DNA from 4 places in the Pseudomonas entomophila genome. Region 4 is predicted to be linked to each of the others. Evidence: predicted binding sites of a transcription regulator. Region 4 holds the regulator's gene; each other region holds the start of a gene.
The links. Region 4 encodes sigma-54, which starts transcription at its own class of promoters, with help from an activator protein. Its sites were predicted from a motif close to ANTGGCATNNANNTTGCTNT; they were not measured.
Positions count from the first base shown of each region.

Region 1 (3,658 bases), 730 kb from region 4:
AGAAGACTTAAGCGTGATCCGTTGGAAAGAGCATATTCACGTGGCTACCAGTATGGGGTCACCGGCAAATCCCGCGAACTTTGCCCCTTCAACCTGCCATCCGTTCGCCAGGCCTGGATCAACGGCTGGCGCGAAGGTCGCGGCGACAATTGGGACGGCATGACCGGTACCGCTGGCATTCATAGACTCAACGAAAATCACGCCGTTGGCTGAACGAGGACACTGAATTCGAGTTACCATGCGCGCCCTATCCGGGCGGCGGGCTGCGGCCCAGGGGCCCCTTTTGAGGGGCCCTTTTTTATGGCCCTGAATCAATGTGCCTCCTCGCGGATTAATCCGCGATGGGCTCACCTCGGCATCGCGGCAATCGCGTCCACCGCCTCGCGAATCAGCGCCGGGCCTTTATAGATGAAACCCGAATAGATCTGCACCAGGCTCGCACCCGCAGCGATCTTCTCAGCCGCATGACGGCCTTCGGTGATACCACCTGCGGCAATGATCGGCAGCTTGCCACCCAACTCACCCGCCAACACCTTCACTGTGTGAGTGCTCTTCTCCAGCACCGGCGCCCCCGAAAGCCCACCCGCCTCGCCCCCGAACGGCAGCCCCTCGACACCTTCGCGGCCAAGGGTGGTGTTGGTGGCGATCACCGCGTCCATCCCCGACGCCATCAGTGCCGCTGCCACCAGGGCGGTTTCCTCGTCGCTCATGTCCGGGGCGATCTTGATCGCCAGCGGCACGCGCTTGCCATTGCTCACCGCCAATCGCTCGCGGCGCTCGGCCAGGGCATCGAGCAATTGCTTGAGCGAATCGCCAAACTGCAGGCTGCGCAGGCCCGGCGTGTTGGGCGAACTGACGTTGACGGTGATGTAGCTGGCGTCGTTGTAGACCTTCTCCAGGCAGATCAGGTAGTCATCCTGGGCACGCTCGACCGGGGTGTCGAAGTTCTTGCCGATGTTGATACCCAGCACGCCGGTGTATTTCGAGGCCCGCACCCGCGCCAGCAGGTTGTCGACACCCAGGTTGTTGAAGCCCATGCGGTTGATGATCGCGGTGGCCTCGGGCAGGCGGAACAAGCGTGGCTTGGGGTTGCCCGGTTGCGGACGCGGCGTCACGGTGCCGATCTCGACGAAGCCGAAACCCAGCTGGGCGAAGCCATCGATGGCCGCGCCGTTCTTGTCCAGGCCCGCGGCCAGGCCGACCGGGTTGGCGAAGTTCAAGCCCATGACGCTCACCGGCAACGCCGCTGGCTGCTTGCACAGCAGGCCATTGAGCCCGAGGCGGCCACCGGCGCCGATCAGGTCCAGCGAGAGGTCGTGGGAGGTTTCCGGGGAAAGCTTGAACAGCAGCTGGCGGGCCAGGGTATACATGGGCAGGCGGACTCGCGGTGTGTGAGGGGGCGATTATAGCCAGCGCGCCGCCATGGCGACAGGGCCCTGGCACATGGGTTGCTTCTTCTGCCCCACGCAACTGCGCCGCCCGCCGAGGATCCCCGTGAATACAGCTCTCCCGACAATGCCCCTGGCCTGGGTCAACGGCAGCGATGCCCCCGAGAAGACCTGCCTGGACATCGGTTTCATGGCCCTGACCGACTGCGCCTCGGTGATCGTGGCCGCCACCCAGGGCTTCGCCCAGCAGCAGGGCCTGACCCTCAACCTGCACCGCCAGGCCTCCTGGGCCGGCCTGCGCGACAAGCTGACCCGGGGCGAGCTGGACGCTGCCCACTGCCTGTACGGGTTGGTCTATGCCATACAGCTGGGCGTGGGCGGCGGCCCGGCCAGGGACATGGCGGTGCTCATGGGCCTGAACCAGAACGCCCAGGCCATCAACCTCTCCCCGGCACTGCAACGCAAGGGCGTGACCAGCCCCGAGGCACTGGCCCGGTTGGTGCACCAGCATGGCGCACGGCTGACCTTCGCCCAGACCTTCCCCACGGGTACCCATGCCATGTGGCTGTACTACTGGCTGGCCAGCCAGGGCATTCACCCGCTGCGCGACGTCGACAGCGTGGTGGTCCCCCCCGCGCAGATGGTCGCCCACCTGCAGGCCGGGCGTATCGACGGCTTCTGCGTCGGCGAGCCCTGGTCGGCCGACGCCATTGCCAAAGGCCAGGGCTTCACCCTGGCTACCAGCCAGGCGGTGTGGCCGGACCACCCGGAAAAGGTGCTGGCCTGCGCTCGCGGCTTCGTCGAACAGTACCCCAACAGCGCCCGGGCGCTGATCAAGGCGATCCTCGCCGCCAGCCGGTTCATCGAGCAGAACCTCGAGAATCGCCGTGGCGCCGCGCAGTTGCTCAGTGGCGACAGCTACCTGGGCATCCCGGTGAGCAGCATCGAACCGCGCCTGCTTGGCGATTACCAGGACGGCCTGGGCAACCGCTGGCAGGACCGCCACGCACTGCGCCTGTTCGACCAGGGTCGCGCCAACCTGCCTTACCTCTCAGACGGCATGTGGTTCATGACCCAGTTCCGTCGCTGGGGCATCCTGCGCGAAGACCCGGATTACCTCGCGGTGGCACGCCAGGTCCAGCAACTGGCCTTGTACCGTGAGGCCGCCGAAGCCTTGCACGTGCCCTGCGCCGAGCTACCGATGCGCAGCAGCCTGCTGATCGACGGCAACCGCTGGGACGGCAGCGACCCCCATGGTTATGCGCGCAGCTTCAGCCTGCACGCCCTGGACGTGGCGCCCGGCGCGCGCGTCGGACGCTGAGGGACGATCATGTTGCGTATCCTGCTGATCGACGACACCGAAAAGAAGGTTGGCCGCCTCAAGGCCGCATTGAGCGAGGCGGGCTTCGAGGTGATCGAGGCCGGCGGCCTGACCATCGACCTGCCCGGCTGCGTTGAAACGGTGCGCCCGGACGTGGTGCTGATCGATACCGAGTCACCCGGCCGGGATGTACTGGAGCAGATGGTGCTGGTCAGCCGCGACCACCCAAGGCCCATCGTGCTGTTCACCGACGAGCACGATCCCGGGGTGATGCGCCAGGCGATCCAGGCCGGCGTCAGCGCCTACATCATCGAAGGCATCCACGCGGCACGCCTGCAGCCCATCCTCGATGTAGCCATGGCACGCTTCGAGAGCGACCAGGCATTGCGCGCCCAACTGCAGGCCCGCGACCAGCAGCTGGCTGAACGCAAGCGTATCGAGCAGGCCAAGGGGCTGCTGATGAAGATGAAGGACTGCAACGAAGAGCAGGCCTACACCCTGATGCGCCGCCAGGCCATGAGCCGCCAGCAGAAGCTGATCCAGGTGGCGGAACAGATCATCGCCCTGTCCGAAATGCTCGGCTGAACACTCCGACACACTGTAAGAGCCAGCTTGCTGGCGAACCAGGCGCCACCATTCACCCGCACAAGAACCTGGCCCGCCTCTTGCTCATTGAAGATTCAGGTAGCCAACGGCGGTTGCCGCCAAACCCCGACAAAGACGTCGCTCCCCTCTCCACAACCGTGGACCGGGCAGCGGCGTCTTTGCGTTTCCGCCCCTGTGTTGTGCGCCCAACGAGGTGTTCGATGAATAAGAGCTTCTGGAAATCCGGGCATCTGCCCACCCTGTTTGCCGCCTTCCTCTACTTCGACCTGAGTTTCATGGTCTGGTACCTGCTCGGCCCTCTGGCGGTGCAAATCGCCGCCGACTTGCAACTCAGTGCCCAGCA
Region 1 is NZ_CP063832.1:497,911-501,568, reverse strand. Features, by position in the region: gene rmf (ribosome modulation factor) at 1-213, shown strand, start outside; gene IM733_RS02300 (quinone-dependent dihydroorotate dehydrogenase) at 348-1,370, opposite strand; gene IM733_RS02295 (CmpA/NrtA family ABC transporter substrate-binding protein) at 1,516-2,709, shown strand; gene IM733_RS02290 (ANTAR domain-containing response regulator) at 2,719-3,294, shown strand; gene IM733_RS02285 (nitrate/nitrite transporter) at 3,516-3,658, shown strand, end outside.
Region 1: IM733_RS02295 (CmpA/NrtA family ABC transporter substrate-binding protein) is a predicted target of sigma-54. The motif match lies at 1,436-1,455, and genes of this name have one in related genera.

Region 2 (3,658 bases), 740 kb from region 4:
CCGCGCTCTTTTTCCTGGTCGTTGGAGTCCATGACGCGCTCGTCGTTGAGCTCGTTACGCTCCAGGGTGCCGGACTGGCGCAGGAGTTTGTCGACCAGGGTGGTTTTACCATGGTCAACGTGGGCGATGATGGCGATGTTACGCAGATTTTCGATCACAACTGTATCTCGATCAGAGGATTCGGTTGCCACCCAGTGTAGGTGGCCAATATGTACGGTTTGAGGCTCAGCGGGCCCGGTGGTCGGGAGGGCGATGGCGGATACTGCCGCCATACAGCCCTGGCGTCTTATGTCGGACGATAAACACGCACATTGGCATGTCCCTCACTGAGCAGGTGGTGTGCGTGCAGACGGCTCATCACACCCTTGTCGCAATACAGCAGGTACTGGCGCGTCTCATCGAGATGCTTGAACTTGCTGTTGATCGCGTAGAACGGCAGTGCCTGGACTTCGACGCCTTCGAGCACCAGGGGTTCGTCTTCCTGGGCATCGGGGTGACGAATGTCGATGACGATCTGGCCGGGCAAGGCCTCGGTCACTTCCTCGATCTCGATATCCTTGCCCAGCTCGTCGATCACGTGGTCGATGGAGATGAACTTGGCGCGCTCCAGGGCGCGCTCGAGCACGGCCATGTCGAATTGCTTTTCTTCATGCTCCATGCGGTGACGCTTGGCATGGGTGGTCGGGTTCACCGAGATCACGCCGCAGTACTCAGGCATGTGCTTGGCGAAGTCGGCGGTGCCGATTTCGGTGGCCTGGTCGATGATGTCCTGCTTGTGGCTGGCCAGCAGTGGGCGCAGCACCAGCTTGTCGGTGGCCGAGTCGATGATCGACAGGTTGGGCAGGGTCTGGCTGGAAACCTGGGAGATCGCCTCGCCGGTGACCAGGGCGTCGATTTCCAGGCGGTCGGCCATGCGCGCGGCCGCGCGCAGCATCATGCGCTTGAGCGTCACGCCCATGTAGCTGTTGTCGACCTTGTTGAGAATCTCGCCGACCACTTCCTCGAACGGCACGCTGATGAACAGCACGCGCTGGCTGCTGCCGTACTTCTTCCACAGGAAGTGGGCCACTTCCATCACGCCCAGTTCGTGGGCGCGGCCACCGAGGTTGAAGAAGCAGAAATGGGTCATCAGGCCGCGACGCATCATCTGGTAGGCCGCCACGGTGGAGTCGAAGCCACCGGACATCAGCACCAGCGTTTGCTCCAGGGCGCCCAGCGGGTAGCCGCCGATGCCGTTGTGCTGGTTATGGATCACGTAGAGGCGCTGGTCGCGGATCTCGATGCGCACCAGCACTTCCGGCTTCTTCAGCTCGATACCGGCGGCGCCGCACTGCTGGCGCAGCTGGCTGCCGACGTAGCAGTCGACGTCCATCGAGGTGAAGTCGTGATGGCCGCCGCGCTTGCAGCGCACGGCGAAGTGCTTGCCGGCCAGCAGGTGACCGAAATGGTGCTTGCATTTGGCGACGATGTCGTCGAAGTCGCCCAGTGGGTACTCCTCGACCTGCAGGAAGTGGGTGATACCCGGGGTGCAGGTGAGGCGCTCGATCATTTCACGCTGGACTTTCTCGTCCTCGACGCGGGTGACCACCTCGAGGTTGTCCCAGACACCATCAACCGCGAGCTCGGGATCCAGGTCCTTGAGCACGTTGCGGATGTTCTTGGCGAGCTGGCGGATGAAGCGCTTGCGCACCGGCCGGCTCTTGATGGTGATCTCTGGGAAGACTTTGACGATAAGTTTCATTGGTTTAACAGCGCGCGCAGGGCCTGCCGAAAATGAGGGGCGCGAATTATAGCGGAAATTGCTCAAGGTTTGAGCAACTTTTGTACAGAAGGTTTGATTTGCCGAGCCCAAACCATGCGCTGCACCTGTAGGAGCCGGCTTTGCCGGCGAATGGGCCAGCCCAGGCACTGCAAGGTGATCGCCAGGATCGATGCAGGGCGTTAAGTCCTGGGCTGCCCATGTGGCCGCATTCGCCGGCAAAGCCGGCTCCTACAGTGGGGAGGCGTTAGCCAGGCACTGGGCGCACCAATATAGTGCACGTCAATTTGATTACGCCCTCAATGCGTGCACGCTTCCCTTCTGCGGCTACGCTAAATGCCCGTCAACGCCGGGTTTTATCCCGGCCTCGCCATTTTTGGGCACTGGCATGCAATTTGCTCCCTTGTGAGGCAGGTAAGCTTGGCCGACTATCCGCGCCCGGCGACACCCTTTTTCCAGGGCAGCGGCCAACCGCGCTCTAGACCATCCGGAGGACAACATGTCGAAGTCGGTTCAACTCATCAAAGATCATGACGTCAAGTGGATTGATCTGCGTTTCACGGACACCAAAGGCAAGCAGCACCACGTCACCATGCCGGCTCGCGATGCGCTGGAAGACGACTTCTTCGAAATCGGCAAGATGTTCGACGGCTCGTCGATCGAAGGCTGGAAAGGCATCGAAGCCTCCGACATGATCCTGCTGCCGGATGACGCCTCCGCCGTGCTGGACCCGTTCACCGAAGAGCCGACCCTGATCCTGGTCTGCGACGTGATCGAGCCGTCCACCATGCAAGGCTACGACCGCGACCCACGCGCCATCGCCAAGCGCGCCGAAGAGTACCTGAAGACCACCGGTATCGGTGACACCGTCTTCGTCGGCCCGGAGCCTGAGTTCTTCATCTTCGACCAGGTCAAGTTCAAGTCGGACATCTCCGGCTCGATGTTCAAGATCTACTCCGAGCAAGGCTCCTGGATGACCGACCAGGACGTCGAAGGCGGCAACAAGGGCCACCGCCCTGCCGTCAAAGGCGGCTACTTCCCGGTTCCGCCGTGCGACCACGACCACGAAATCCGTACCGCCATGTGCAACGCCATGGAAGAGATGGGCCTGGTCATCGAAGTTCACCACCACGAAGTGGCGACTGCCGGCCAGAACGAGATCGGTGTGAAGTTCAACACCCTGGTCACCAAGGCTGACGAAGTCCAGACCCTGAAGTACTGCGTGCACAACGTGGCCGACGCCTACGGCAAGACCGCCACCTTCATGCCGAAGCCGCTGTACGGCGACAACGGCTCGGGCATGCACGTGCACATGTCGATTTCCAAAGACGGCAAGAACACCTTCTCGGGCGAAGGCTATGCCGGCCTGTCCGATACCGCCCTGTACTTCATCGGCGGCATCATCAAGCACGGCAAGGCCCTGAACGGCTTCACCAACCCGGCCACCAACTCCTACAAGCGTCTGGTGCCAGGCTTCGAAGCCCCTGTGATGCTGGCCTACTCGGCCCGCAACCGTTCGGCCTCGATCCGCATCCCTTACGTTTCCAGCCCGAAAGCCCGCCGCATCGAGGCGCGCTTCCCGGACCCGGCGGCCAACCCTTACCTGTGCTTCGCCGCCCTGCTGATGGCCGGCCTGGACGGTATCCAGAACAAGATTCACCCAGGCGATGCCGCCGACAAGAACCTGTACGACCTGCCGCCTGAAGAGGCGAAAGAAATCCCGCAGGTTTGCGGCAGCCTGAAAGAAGCCCTGGAAGAGCTGGACAAGGGCCGTGCGTTCCTGACCAAGGGCGGCGTGTTCTCCGACGACTTCATCGATGCCTACATCGAGCTGAAGTCGGAAGAAGAGATCAAGGTCCGTACCTTCGTTCACCCGTTGGAATACGACCTGTACTACAG
Region 2 is NZ_CP063832.1:4,781,755-4,785,412, reverse strand. Features, by position in the region: gene typA (translational GTPase TypA) at 1-158, opposite strand, end outside; gene thiI (tRNA uracil 4-sulfurtransferase ThiI) at 287-1,741, opposite strand; gene glnA (glutamate--ammonia ligase) at 2,259-3,658, shown strand, end outside.
Region 2: glnA (glutamate--ammonia ligase) is a predicted target of sigma-54. The motif match lies at 2,142-2,161, and genes of this name have one in related genera.

Region 3 (3,658 bases), 340 kb from region 4:
GGGCGCAAGCTCGACCAGCGCCTGGCCGAGCTGGGCGCGCGGCGCCTGCTGGCGCGGGTCGATTGCGAAGGGGATGCCGACGAGGCCTTCAGCGCCTGGCTGGACGCCTTGATGGAACAGTTGGGCAGTGCCAGGCCGACACCCGCCGAGCCCGAGCCGGTCGCGGGCTATGGCAAGCAGCAACCGTGGCTGGCGTCGGTGTTGGAAAACCGCCTGCTCAATACCCCCGGGTCGGCCAAGGAAACCCGTCAGCTGGTGTTTGACCTGCGCGGCAGTGGCTTCACCTATCAACCGGGCGACGCCCTGGGTGTGTGGCCACGCAATTGCCCAGCGCTGGTCGCGGAACTGCTGGCGCTGACGCAGCTCGATGGACAGGCCACGGTCGAGCTCAAGGGGCATGCGCCAATGCCGCTCTCGGTCGCGCTGGAGCGCCACCTGGACATTACCCGGGTCACCCCGCAGCAACTCGAGCGGTTCAGCCAGGGCAGCGACGACTTGCGGCGTCTGCTGCAACCTGAGCGCAAGGCCGAATTGAAGGCCTGGCTGTGGGGGCGGCAACTGGCCGATGTGTTGAGCGCCTTTCCACAGCGGTTGTCGCTGACCGCCTGGTTGGGCTTGCTAAAGCCCTTGCAGCCACGCCTTTACTCGATCAGCTCCAGCCCCAACGCGCATCCCGAACAGGTGCACCTGACGGTCTCGACGGTGCGCTACGGGGAACGCAAAGGTGTCTGCTCGAGCTTTCTCGCCGACCGTGCCGGCGCGCTGGAAGTGGCGATCTTCCCGCAGCCGTCGAAGCACTTCCGCCTACCCGAGGACGACGCCACACCGATCATCATGATTGGCCCTGGCACCGGTATCGCACCGTTTCGCGCCTTTCTCGAGGAGCGCGAGGTACGCGGGGCGAGCGGGCGCAACTGGCTGTTCTTCGGTGAACAGCAGGCGGCCAGCGATTTCTATTACCGCGAGCAGTTGCTGGCTTGGGAGAGCAGTGGGCACTTGCGGCTGAGCACTGCGTTCTCCCGTGATCAGCCGCAGAAGATCTACGTGCAGCAGCGCTTGCTGGAACAGGGCGCCGAGCTGTGGCGGTGGCTGGAGGATGGGGCGTGGGTGTATGTCTGCGGCGACGCCCAGCGCATGGCCAGGGATGTGGATGCGGCGCTGCGCCTGGTGGTGGCGGCGCAGGGCGGGATGAATGATGAGGCAGCGGCTGCCTGGGTCGAGGCGCTGGGCAAGGCTGGGCGCTATCGGCGGGATGTGTATTGAACGCCCCGAGATGGTGAGCCGTGCACCCGTGCGGTGCATTAATTCGGCATGACCTCTGTAGGAGCGGCTTCAGCCGCGATCATCCGCGAAGCGGATACCAGGCACCGCGCCGTCTGCATCGCGGCTGAAGCCGCTCCTACAGAGGGCAAGCAGGGTTACCCGCGAAGCCGTTGCCAGGCACATTGGCACATTCCCTGCTTCGACCATTGCACAAAAGCCCCACTGATCAACGGCGATCATCCCGGGGCCTCACACTGATGAGTACAGGCAAAGGCGCCTGGAGCTTCGGCTCCAGGCGCCTTTTTGTTTTCCGTGATCGAGGATCGGCTATGAAGGCAACAGCGAACGGCGCACCACGTGCGCGACTGGTCATCGTCGGCAACGGCATGGTCGGCCACCACTGTGTCGAGCAACTGCTCGAGCGGGGTGCCCTGGACCGTTTCGAGCTGCATGTGTTCGGCGAGGAACGCCAGCGCGCCTACGACCGGGTGCACCTGTCCGAGTACTTCGCCGGTAGCTGTGCCGAGACCTTGGCCCTGTGCGAGCAGGACTTCTACACGCGCCATGGGGTGCACCTGCACCTGGGCGAAGCGGTGCTGGAGATCGACCGCGAGCGCTGCGAGGTGGTCACTGGCGAAGGCCGCTACGGCTATGACCAACTCATCCTGGCCACCGGCTCCTATCCCTTCGTGCCGCCGATCGAAGGTTCCAGCGGCAATGCCCGGCTGGTCTACCGCACGCTCGATGACCTTGACGCCATCCGCAATGCGGCCGCCGATGCCCGCCGTGGCGTGGTGGTGGGCGGTGGCCTGCTGGGGCTGGAAGCCGCCAACGCGCTGAAGTCGCTGGGCCTGGAAGCGCATGTGGTGGAGTTCGCCCCACGGCTGATGCCGGTGCAGCTCGACGCTGAAGGCGGCGCGGCCCTCAAGGCGCAGATCGAAGCCCTTGGCGTGGGCGTGCACCTGTCCCGCGCCACCCAGTCGATCGGCGCGGGCGAAGACTATCGCTACCGCATGCAGTTCGACGGTGGCGAGTACCTGGAGACCGACTTGATCGTGTTCTCCGCCGGCATCCGCCCCCAAGACGCCTTGGGCCGTGCCTGTGGCCTGGACATCGCCACGCGCGGCGGCGTGGTGATCGACAACGATTGCCGCAGCAGCGACCCGCGAATTTTCGCCATCGGTGAATGCGCCTCGTGGAACGGCAGCGTGTTCGGCCTGGTTGCGCCGGGCTATGCCATGGCGCGCAACCTCGCGGCGCTGCAGGTCGGTGACACGGCGGGCGCGTTCACCGGCGCCGACATGTCGACCAAGCTCAAGCTGCTGGGCGTCGATGTCGGCTCCATCGGCGACGCCCACGGCGCCACGCCGGGCTCGCGCAGCTACCGCTTCATCGACGAGGCCAACGCCGCCTACCGCCGCCTGGTGGTGGATGCCAGCGGCAAGCACGTGCTCGGTGCGGTGCTGGTGGGCGACAACAGCTACTACGACACCTTGCTGCAATACGCCCAGAACGGCCTTGCGCTGCCGGCCGACCCGGCCGCGCTGATCCTGCCGCAAAGCGGCGGCGCACCAGCCCTGGGCGCCGACGCGCTGCCCGACAGCGCGACCATCTGCTCGTGCCACAACGTCAGCAAGGGCGCGGTGTGCGCGGCCATCGACAGCGGTTGCGGCGACCTCGCCGCGGTGAAGGGCTGCACCAAGGCGGCCACCGGCTGCGGTGGCTGCGCGGCGCTGCTCAAGCAGGTGTTCGAGCACGAACTGACCGCCCGTGGCGTGACCGTGGACAAAAGCCTGTGCGAACACTTCGCCTACACCCGCCAGGAGCTCTACGCCCTGGTGCGGGTCGAGGGTATCCGCAGCTTCGACGAACTGCTGGCGCGCCATGGCCAGGGCCATGTCGGCTGTGACATCTGCAAGCCGACGGTGGGCTCGATCCTCGCCTCATGCTGGAACCAGCCGATCATGGACCCGTCGCTGGTGCCGCTGCAGGACACCAACGACACCTTCATGGCCAACATGCAGAAGAACGGCACCTACTCGGTGGTGCCGCGCATCCCCGGTGGCGAGATCACCCCGGACAAGCTGATCGTGATCGGCCAGGTGGCGAAGAAATACGACCTCTACACCAAGATCACCGGTGGCCAGCGCATCGACCTGTTCGGCGCCCAGTTGCACGAGTTGCCGCTGATATGGGGCGAACTGATCGAGGCCGGCTTCGAGACCGGGCACGCCTACGGCAAGTCGACGCGCACGGTGAAATCCTGCGTGGGCAGCACCTGGTGCCGCTACGGTGTGCAGGACAGCGTGGCCATGGCCTTGCGCCTGGAAGACCGCTACAAGGGCCTGCGCTCGCCGCACAAGCTCAAGTTCGCGGTGTCGGGCTGCACCCGCGA
Region 3 is NZ_CP063832.1:108,308-111,965, forward strand. Features, by position in the region: gene IM733_RS00480 (bifunctional nitrate reductase/sulfite reductase flavoprotein subunit alpha) at 1-1,263, shown strand, start outside; gene nirB (nitrite reductase large subunit NirB) at 1,593-3,658, shown strand, end outside.
Region 3: nirB (nitrite reductase large subunit NirB) is a predicted target of sigma-54. The motif match lies at 1,445-1,464, and genes of this name have one in related genera.

Region 4 (3,658 bases):
TTCCTCCAGCAGTTCCGGGAAACGGGTGAGGTGGCTAGGCAGGTTGCGTGCATCGATCGAGACAGCCACCTTGGGTTGCTGCAACTCGGTGTTGATCAAGGCGTTTTCCGCCAACTGCGGCAACAACCCGGCGGGCAGGTTGTCGATGCAGTAGTAACCGTTGTCTTCCAGCACGTCGAGGGCGGTGCTCTTGCCGGAGCCGGAGCGGCCGCTGACGATGATCAGGCGCATGGTCAGGCCTCGTTCTGCACGTCCAGGACTACCTGGTACAGAGCCTCGTTGCTGGCGGCGCCGCGCAGGCGATCGCGAACTTCCTTGCGATCGAGCATGCTGGCGATCTGGCGCAGCAGTTCAAGGTGAGCATCGGTGGCGGCTTCCGGAACCAGCAAGACGAACATCAGGTCGACCGGGGCGCCGTCGATGGCGTCGTAATCGATGGGAGCGTCCAGTTGCAGCAGGGCGCTCACTGGCGCGGTGCAGCCTTCGAGGCGGCAGTGGGGAATGGCGATGCCATTTCCAAAGCCTGTGGAGCCCAGTTTTTCGCGGGCGACCAGCTTGTCGAAGACGTCTTGCATCGCCAGGTCGGGTACTTCCCGATTAATAAGCGTGGCGATTTCCTGAAGAGCGCGCTTTTTACTGCCGCCCGGCACGTTCACGAGGGAACGGCCGGGGGTCAGGATGGTTTCAAGTCGGATCATGGATGAGGGGATCAGCGGGCGGCTGCACCTTGCAGCAGGCTTTGCTGTTTTTCCTTGTGTTTTTTCAGTTGGCGGTCGAGCTTGTCTGCCAGGGCGTCGATCGCTGCATACATGTCTTGGTGTTCGGCGTTGGCGACCACTTCGCCACCGGGTATCTGGAGTGTGGCTTCAACCTTCTGCTGTAGTTTCTCGACTTTCATGATCACCGTTGCGTTGGTGATCTTGTCGAAATGACCCTCCACCCGGGCGAGCTTTTCAAGCACGTAATCGCGCAGTGGTTGGGTGACTTCTACATGCTGTCCACTGATGTTGACTTGCATACAGCTTCTCCTTTGTTGCCCGTGCATAAAGAGGCAGGTATTGCACCTGCCACTGAAACGCTGTGGCACATCCCGGGGCTACATCAGTCGCTTGCGCTCGCTCGATGGGGCGATTCCCAACGACTCGCGGTACTTGGCGACGGTGCGACGGGCTACCTGGATGCCTTGTGCCTCCAGTAAACCAGCGATCTTGCTGTCACTCAATGGCTTTTTCTGATTTTCCGCCGCCACCAGTTTCTTGATGATCGCGCGGATCGCCGTGGACGAGCATTCGCCGCCTTCAGCGGTGCTCACGTGGCTCGAGAAAAAGTATTTCAGTTCGTAGATGCCACGCGGCGTGTGCATGTACTTCTGGGTGGTGACCCGGGAAATGGTCGACTCGTGCATGCCCACGGCTTCGGCAATGTCATGCAGCACCAGGGGCTTCATGGCCTCGTCGCCATGGTCGAGGAAGCCGCGCTGATGCTCGACGATCTGCGTTGCCACCTTCATCAGTGTCTCATTGCGGCTTTGCAGGCTCTTGATGAACCAGCGTGCCTCCTGCAACTGGTTGCGCATGAAGGTGTTGTCGGCGCTGGTGTCGGCGCGGCGGACGAACCCGGCGTACTGCGGGTTGACGCGCAGGCGCGGGATAGCTTCCTGGTTGAGCTCGACCAGCCAGCGCTCGCTGTCCTTGCGCACGATGACGTCCGGAACCACGTATTCAGGCTCGCTGGACTCGATCTGCGAGCCGGGGCGCGGGTTGAGTGTCTGCACCAGTTCGATGACCTGGCGCAGTTCGTCTTCCTTGAGCTTCATGCGGCGCATCAGCTGGCTGTAGTCACGGCTACCGAGCAGGTCGATGAAGTCGGTGACCAGGCGCTGAGCTTCGCTCATCCAGGGTGTCGAGGCCGGCAGCTGGCGCAATTGCAGCAGCAGGCACTCACCCAGCGATCGGGCGCCGATGCCGGCGGGTTCGAACTGCTGGATGCGGTGCAATACCGCCTCGACCTCATCCAGCTCGATATCGAGCTCCGGGTCGAAGCCGGCGCAGATCTCGTCGAGCGTATCTTCGAGATAGCCTTGCTCGTTGATACTGTCGATCAGGGTGACTGCGATCAGGCGGTCGGTGTCGGACATCGGCGCCAGGTTCAGCTGCCACAACAGGTGGCTTTGCAGGCTCTCGCCGACCGAGGTACGGGTGGTGAAGTCCCACTCGTCGTCGTCATTGCTGGGGAGGCTGCTGGCGCTGGTCTGGTAGATGTCTTCCCAGGCCGTGTCGACCGGCAGCTCGTTGGGGATTCGTTCGGCCCATTCGCCATCTTCCAGGGTTTCCGCGCTGCTGCTGGTGGTTTCCTGGAAACTGTTGTCCTGGACTTCGGCGGCCGGTTTGTTCTCGGCGTTGTCCGCCATCGGGTCGCTGTTGTCGAAGTCGTCGCCGTCTTCCTGACGTTCGAGCATCGGGTTGGATTCCAGCGCTTCCTGGATTTCCTGCTGAAGGTCCAGGGTGGAGAGCTGAAGCAGACGGATGGCCTGTTGCAACTGCGGGGTCATCGTCAGTTGCTGGCCCATTTTTAGGACGAGCGATGGTTTCATGGCAGGGGCTTAATACCTTGTTCGCCGGCGCACATGCGCCATCCACTACGTAGGGCGCTTGGGCGCCGATTTTAAGCAAGTTATATGCCTGAAATTGCAGCGTTTGCCTAGAGCACTGTTACACTTAAGCCCGTCCCGGGCGTGTTCGCCAGTGCTCCGGGCAGGCCCAGGATCAGAGGCGGAACTCGTGGCCCAGGTAGACTTCCTTGACCAACTGGTTGGCCAGGATGGTCTCGGCATCGCCTTCGGCGATCAACTGGCCGTCGTTGACGATGTAGGCGGTCTCGCAGATGTCCAGCGTTTCACGAACGTTGTGGTCGGTGATCAGTACACCGATACCCTTGTTCTTGAGGTGATGGATGATCTGCTTGATGTCGCCCACGGAGATCGGGTCGACGCCGGCAAAAGGTTCGTCCAGCAGGATGAACTTGGGTGCGGTGGCCAGGGCGCGGGCGATTTCGACACGGCGGCGTTCGCCACCGGACAGGCTCATGCCCAGGTTGTCGCGGATGTGGCTGATGTGGAACTCCTGTAGCAGGCTTTCCAGCTCCTTGCGCCGGCCGTCGCGGTCGAGGTCCTTGCGGGTCTCGAGGATGGCCATGATGTTGTCGGCCACCGACAGCTTGCGGAAGATCGAGGCTTCCTGCGGCAGGTAGCCGATACCCGCTTGCGCGCGGCCATGCATGGGCTGGTGGCTGACGTCGAGGCTGTCGATCAGGACGCGGCCCTGATCCGCCTGGACCAGGCCTACGATCATGTAGAAGCAGGTGGTCTTGCCGGCGCCGTTGGGGCCGAGCAAGCCGACGATCTGGCCGCTGTCGATGGACAGGCTGACGTCGCGAACGACCTGCCTGCCCTTGTAGCTCTTGGCCAGGTGCTGGGCTTTGAGGGTTGCCATTTACTCGGCCTTTTTCTTCGGTTGAATGACCATGTCGATGCGCTGACGTGGTGCAGTCACATTGCCACCGCGACCGGCGGTCGCCACCTGAGTCTTGGTGTTGTAGACGATCTTCTCGCCTTCGGTGGTGTTGCCTTCGTTCTCGACCTTGGCGCGGTCGGTGAGGA
Region 4 is NZ_CP063832.1:5,523,747-5,527,404, forward strand. Features, by position in the region: gene rapZ (RNase adapter RapZ) at 1-231, opposite strand, end outside; gene ptsN (PTS IIA-like nitrogen regulatory protein PtsN) at 234-698, opposite strand; gene hpf (ribosome hibernation-promoting factor, HPF/YfiA family) at 710-1,018, opposite strand; gene IM733_RS24505 (RNA polymerase factor sigma-54) at 1,097-2,593, opposite strand; gene lptB (LPS export ABC transporter ATP-binding protein) at 2,766-3,491, opposite strand; gene lptA (lipopolysaccharide transport periplasmic protein LptA) at 3,492-3,658, opposite strand, start outside.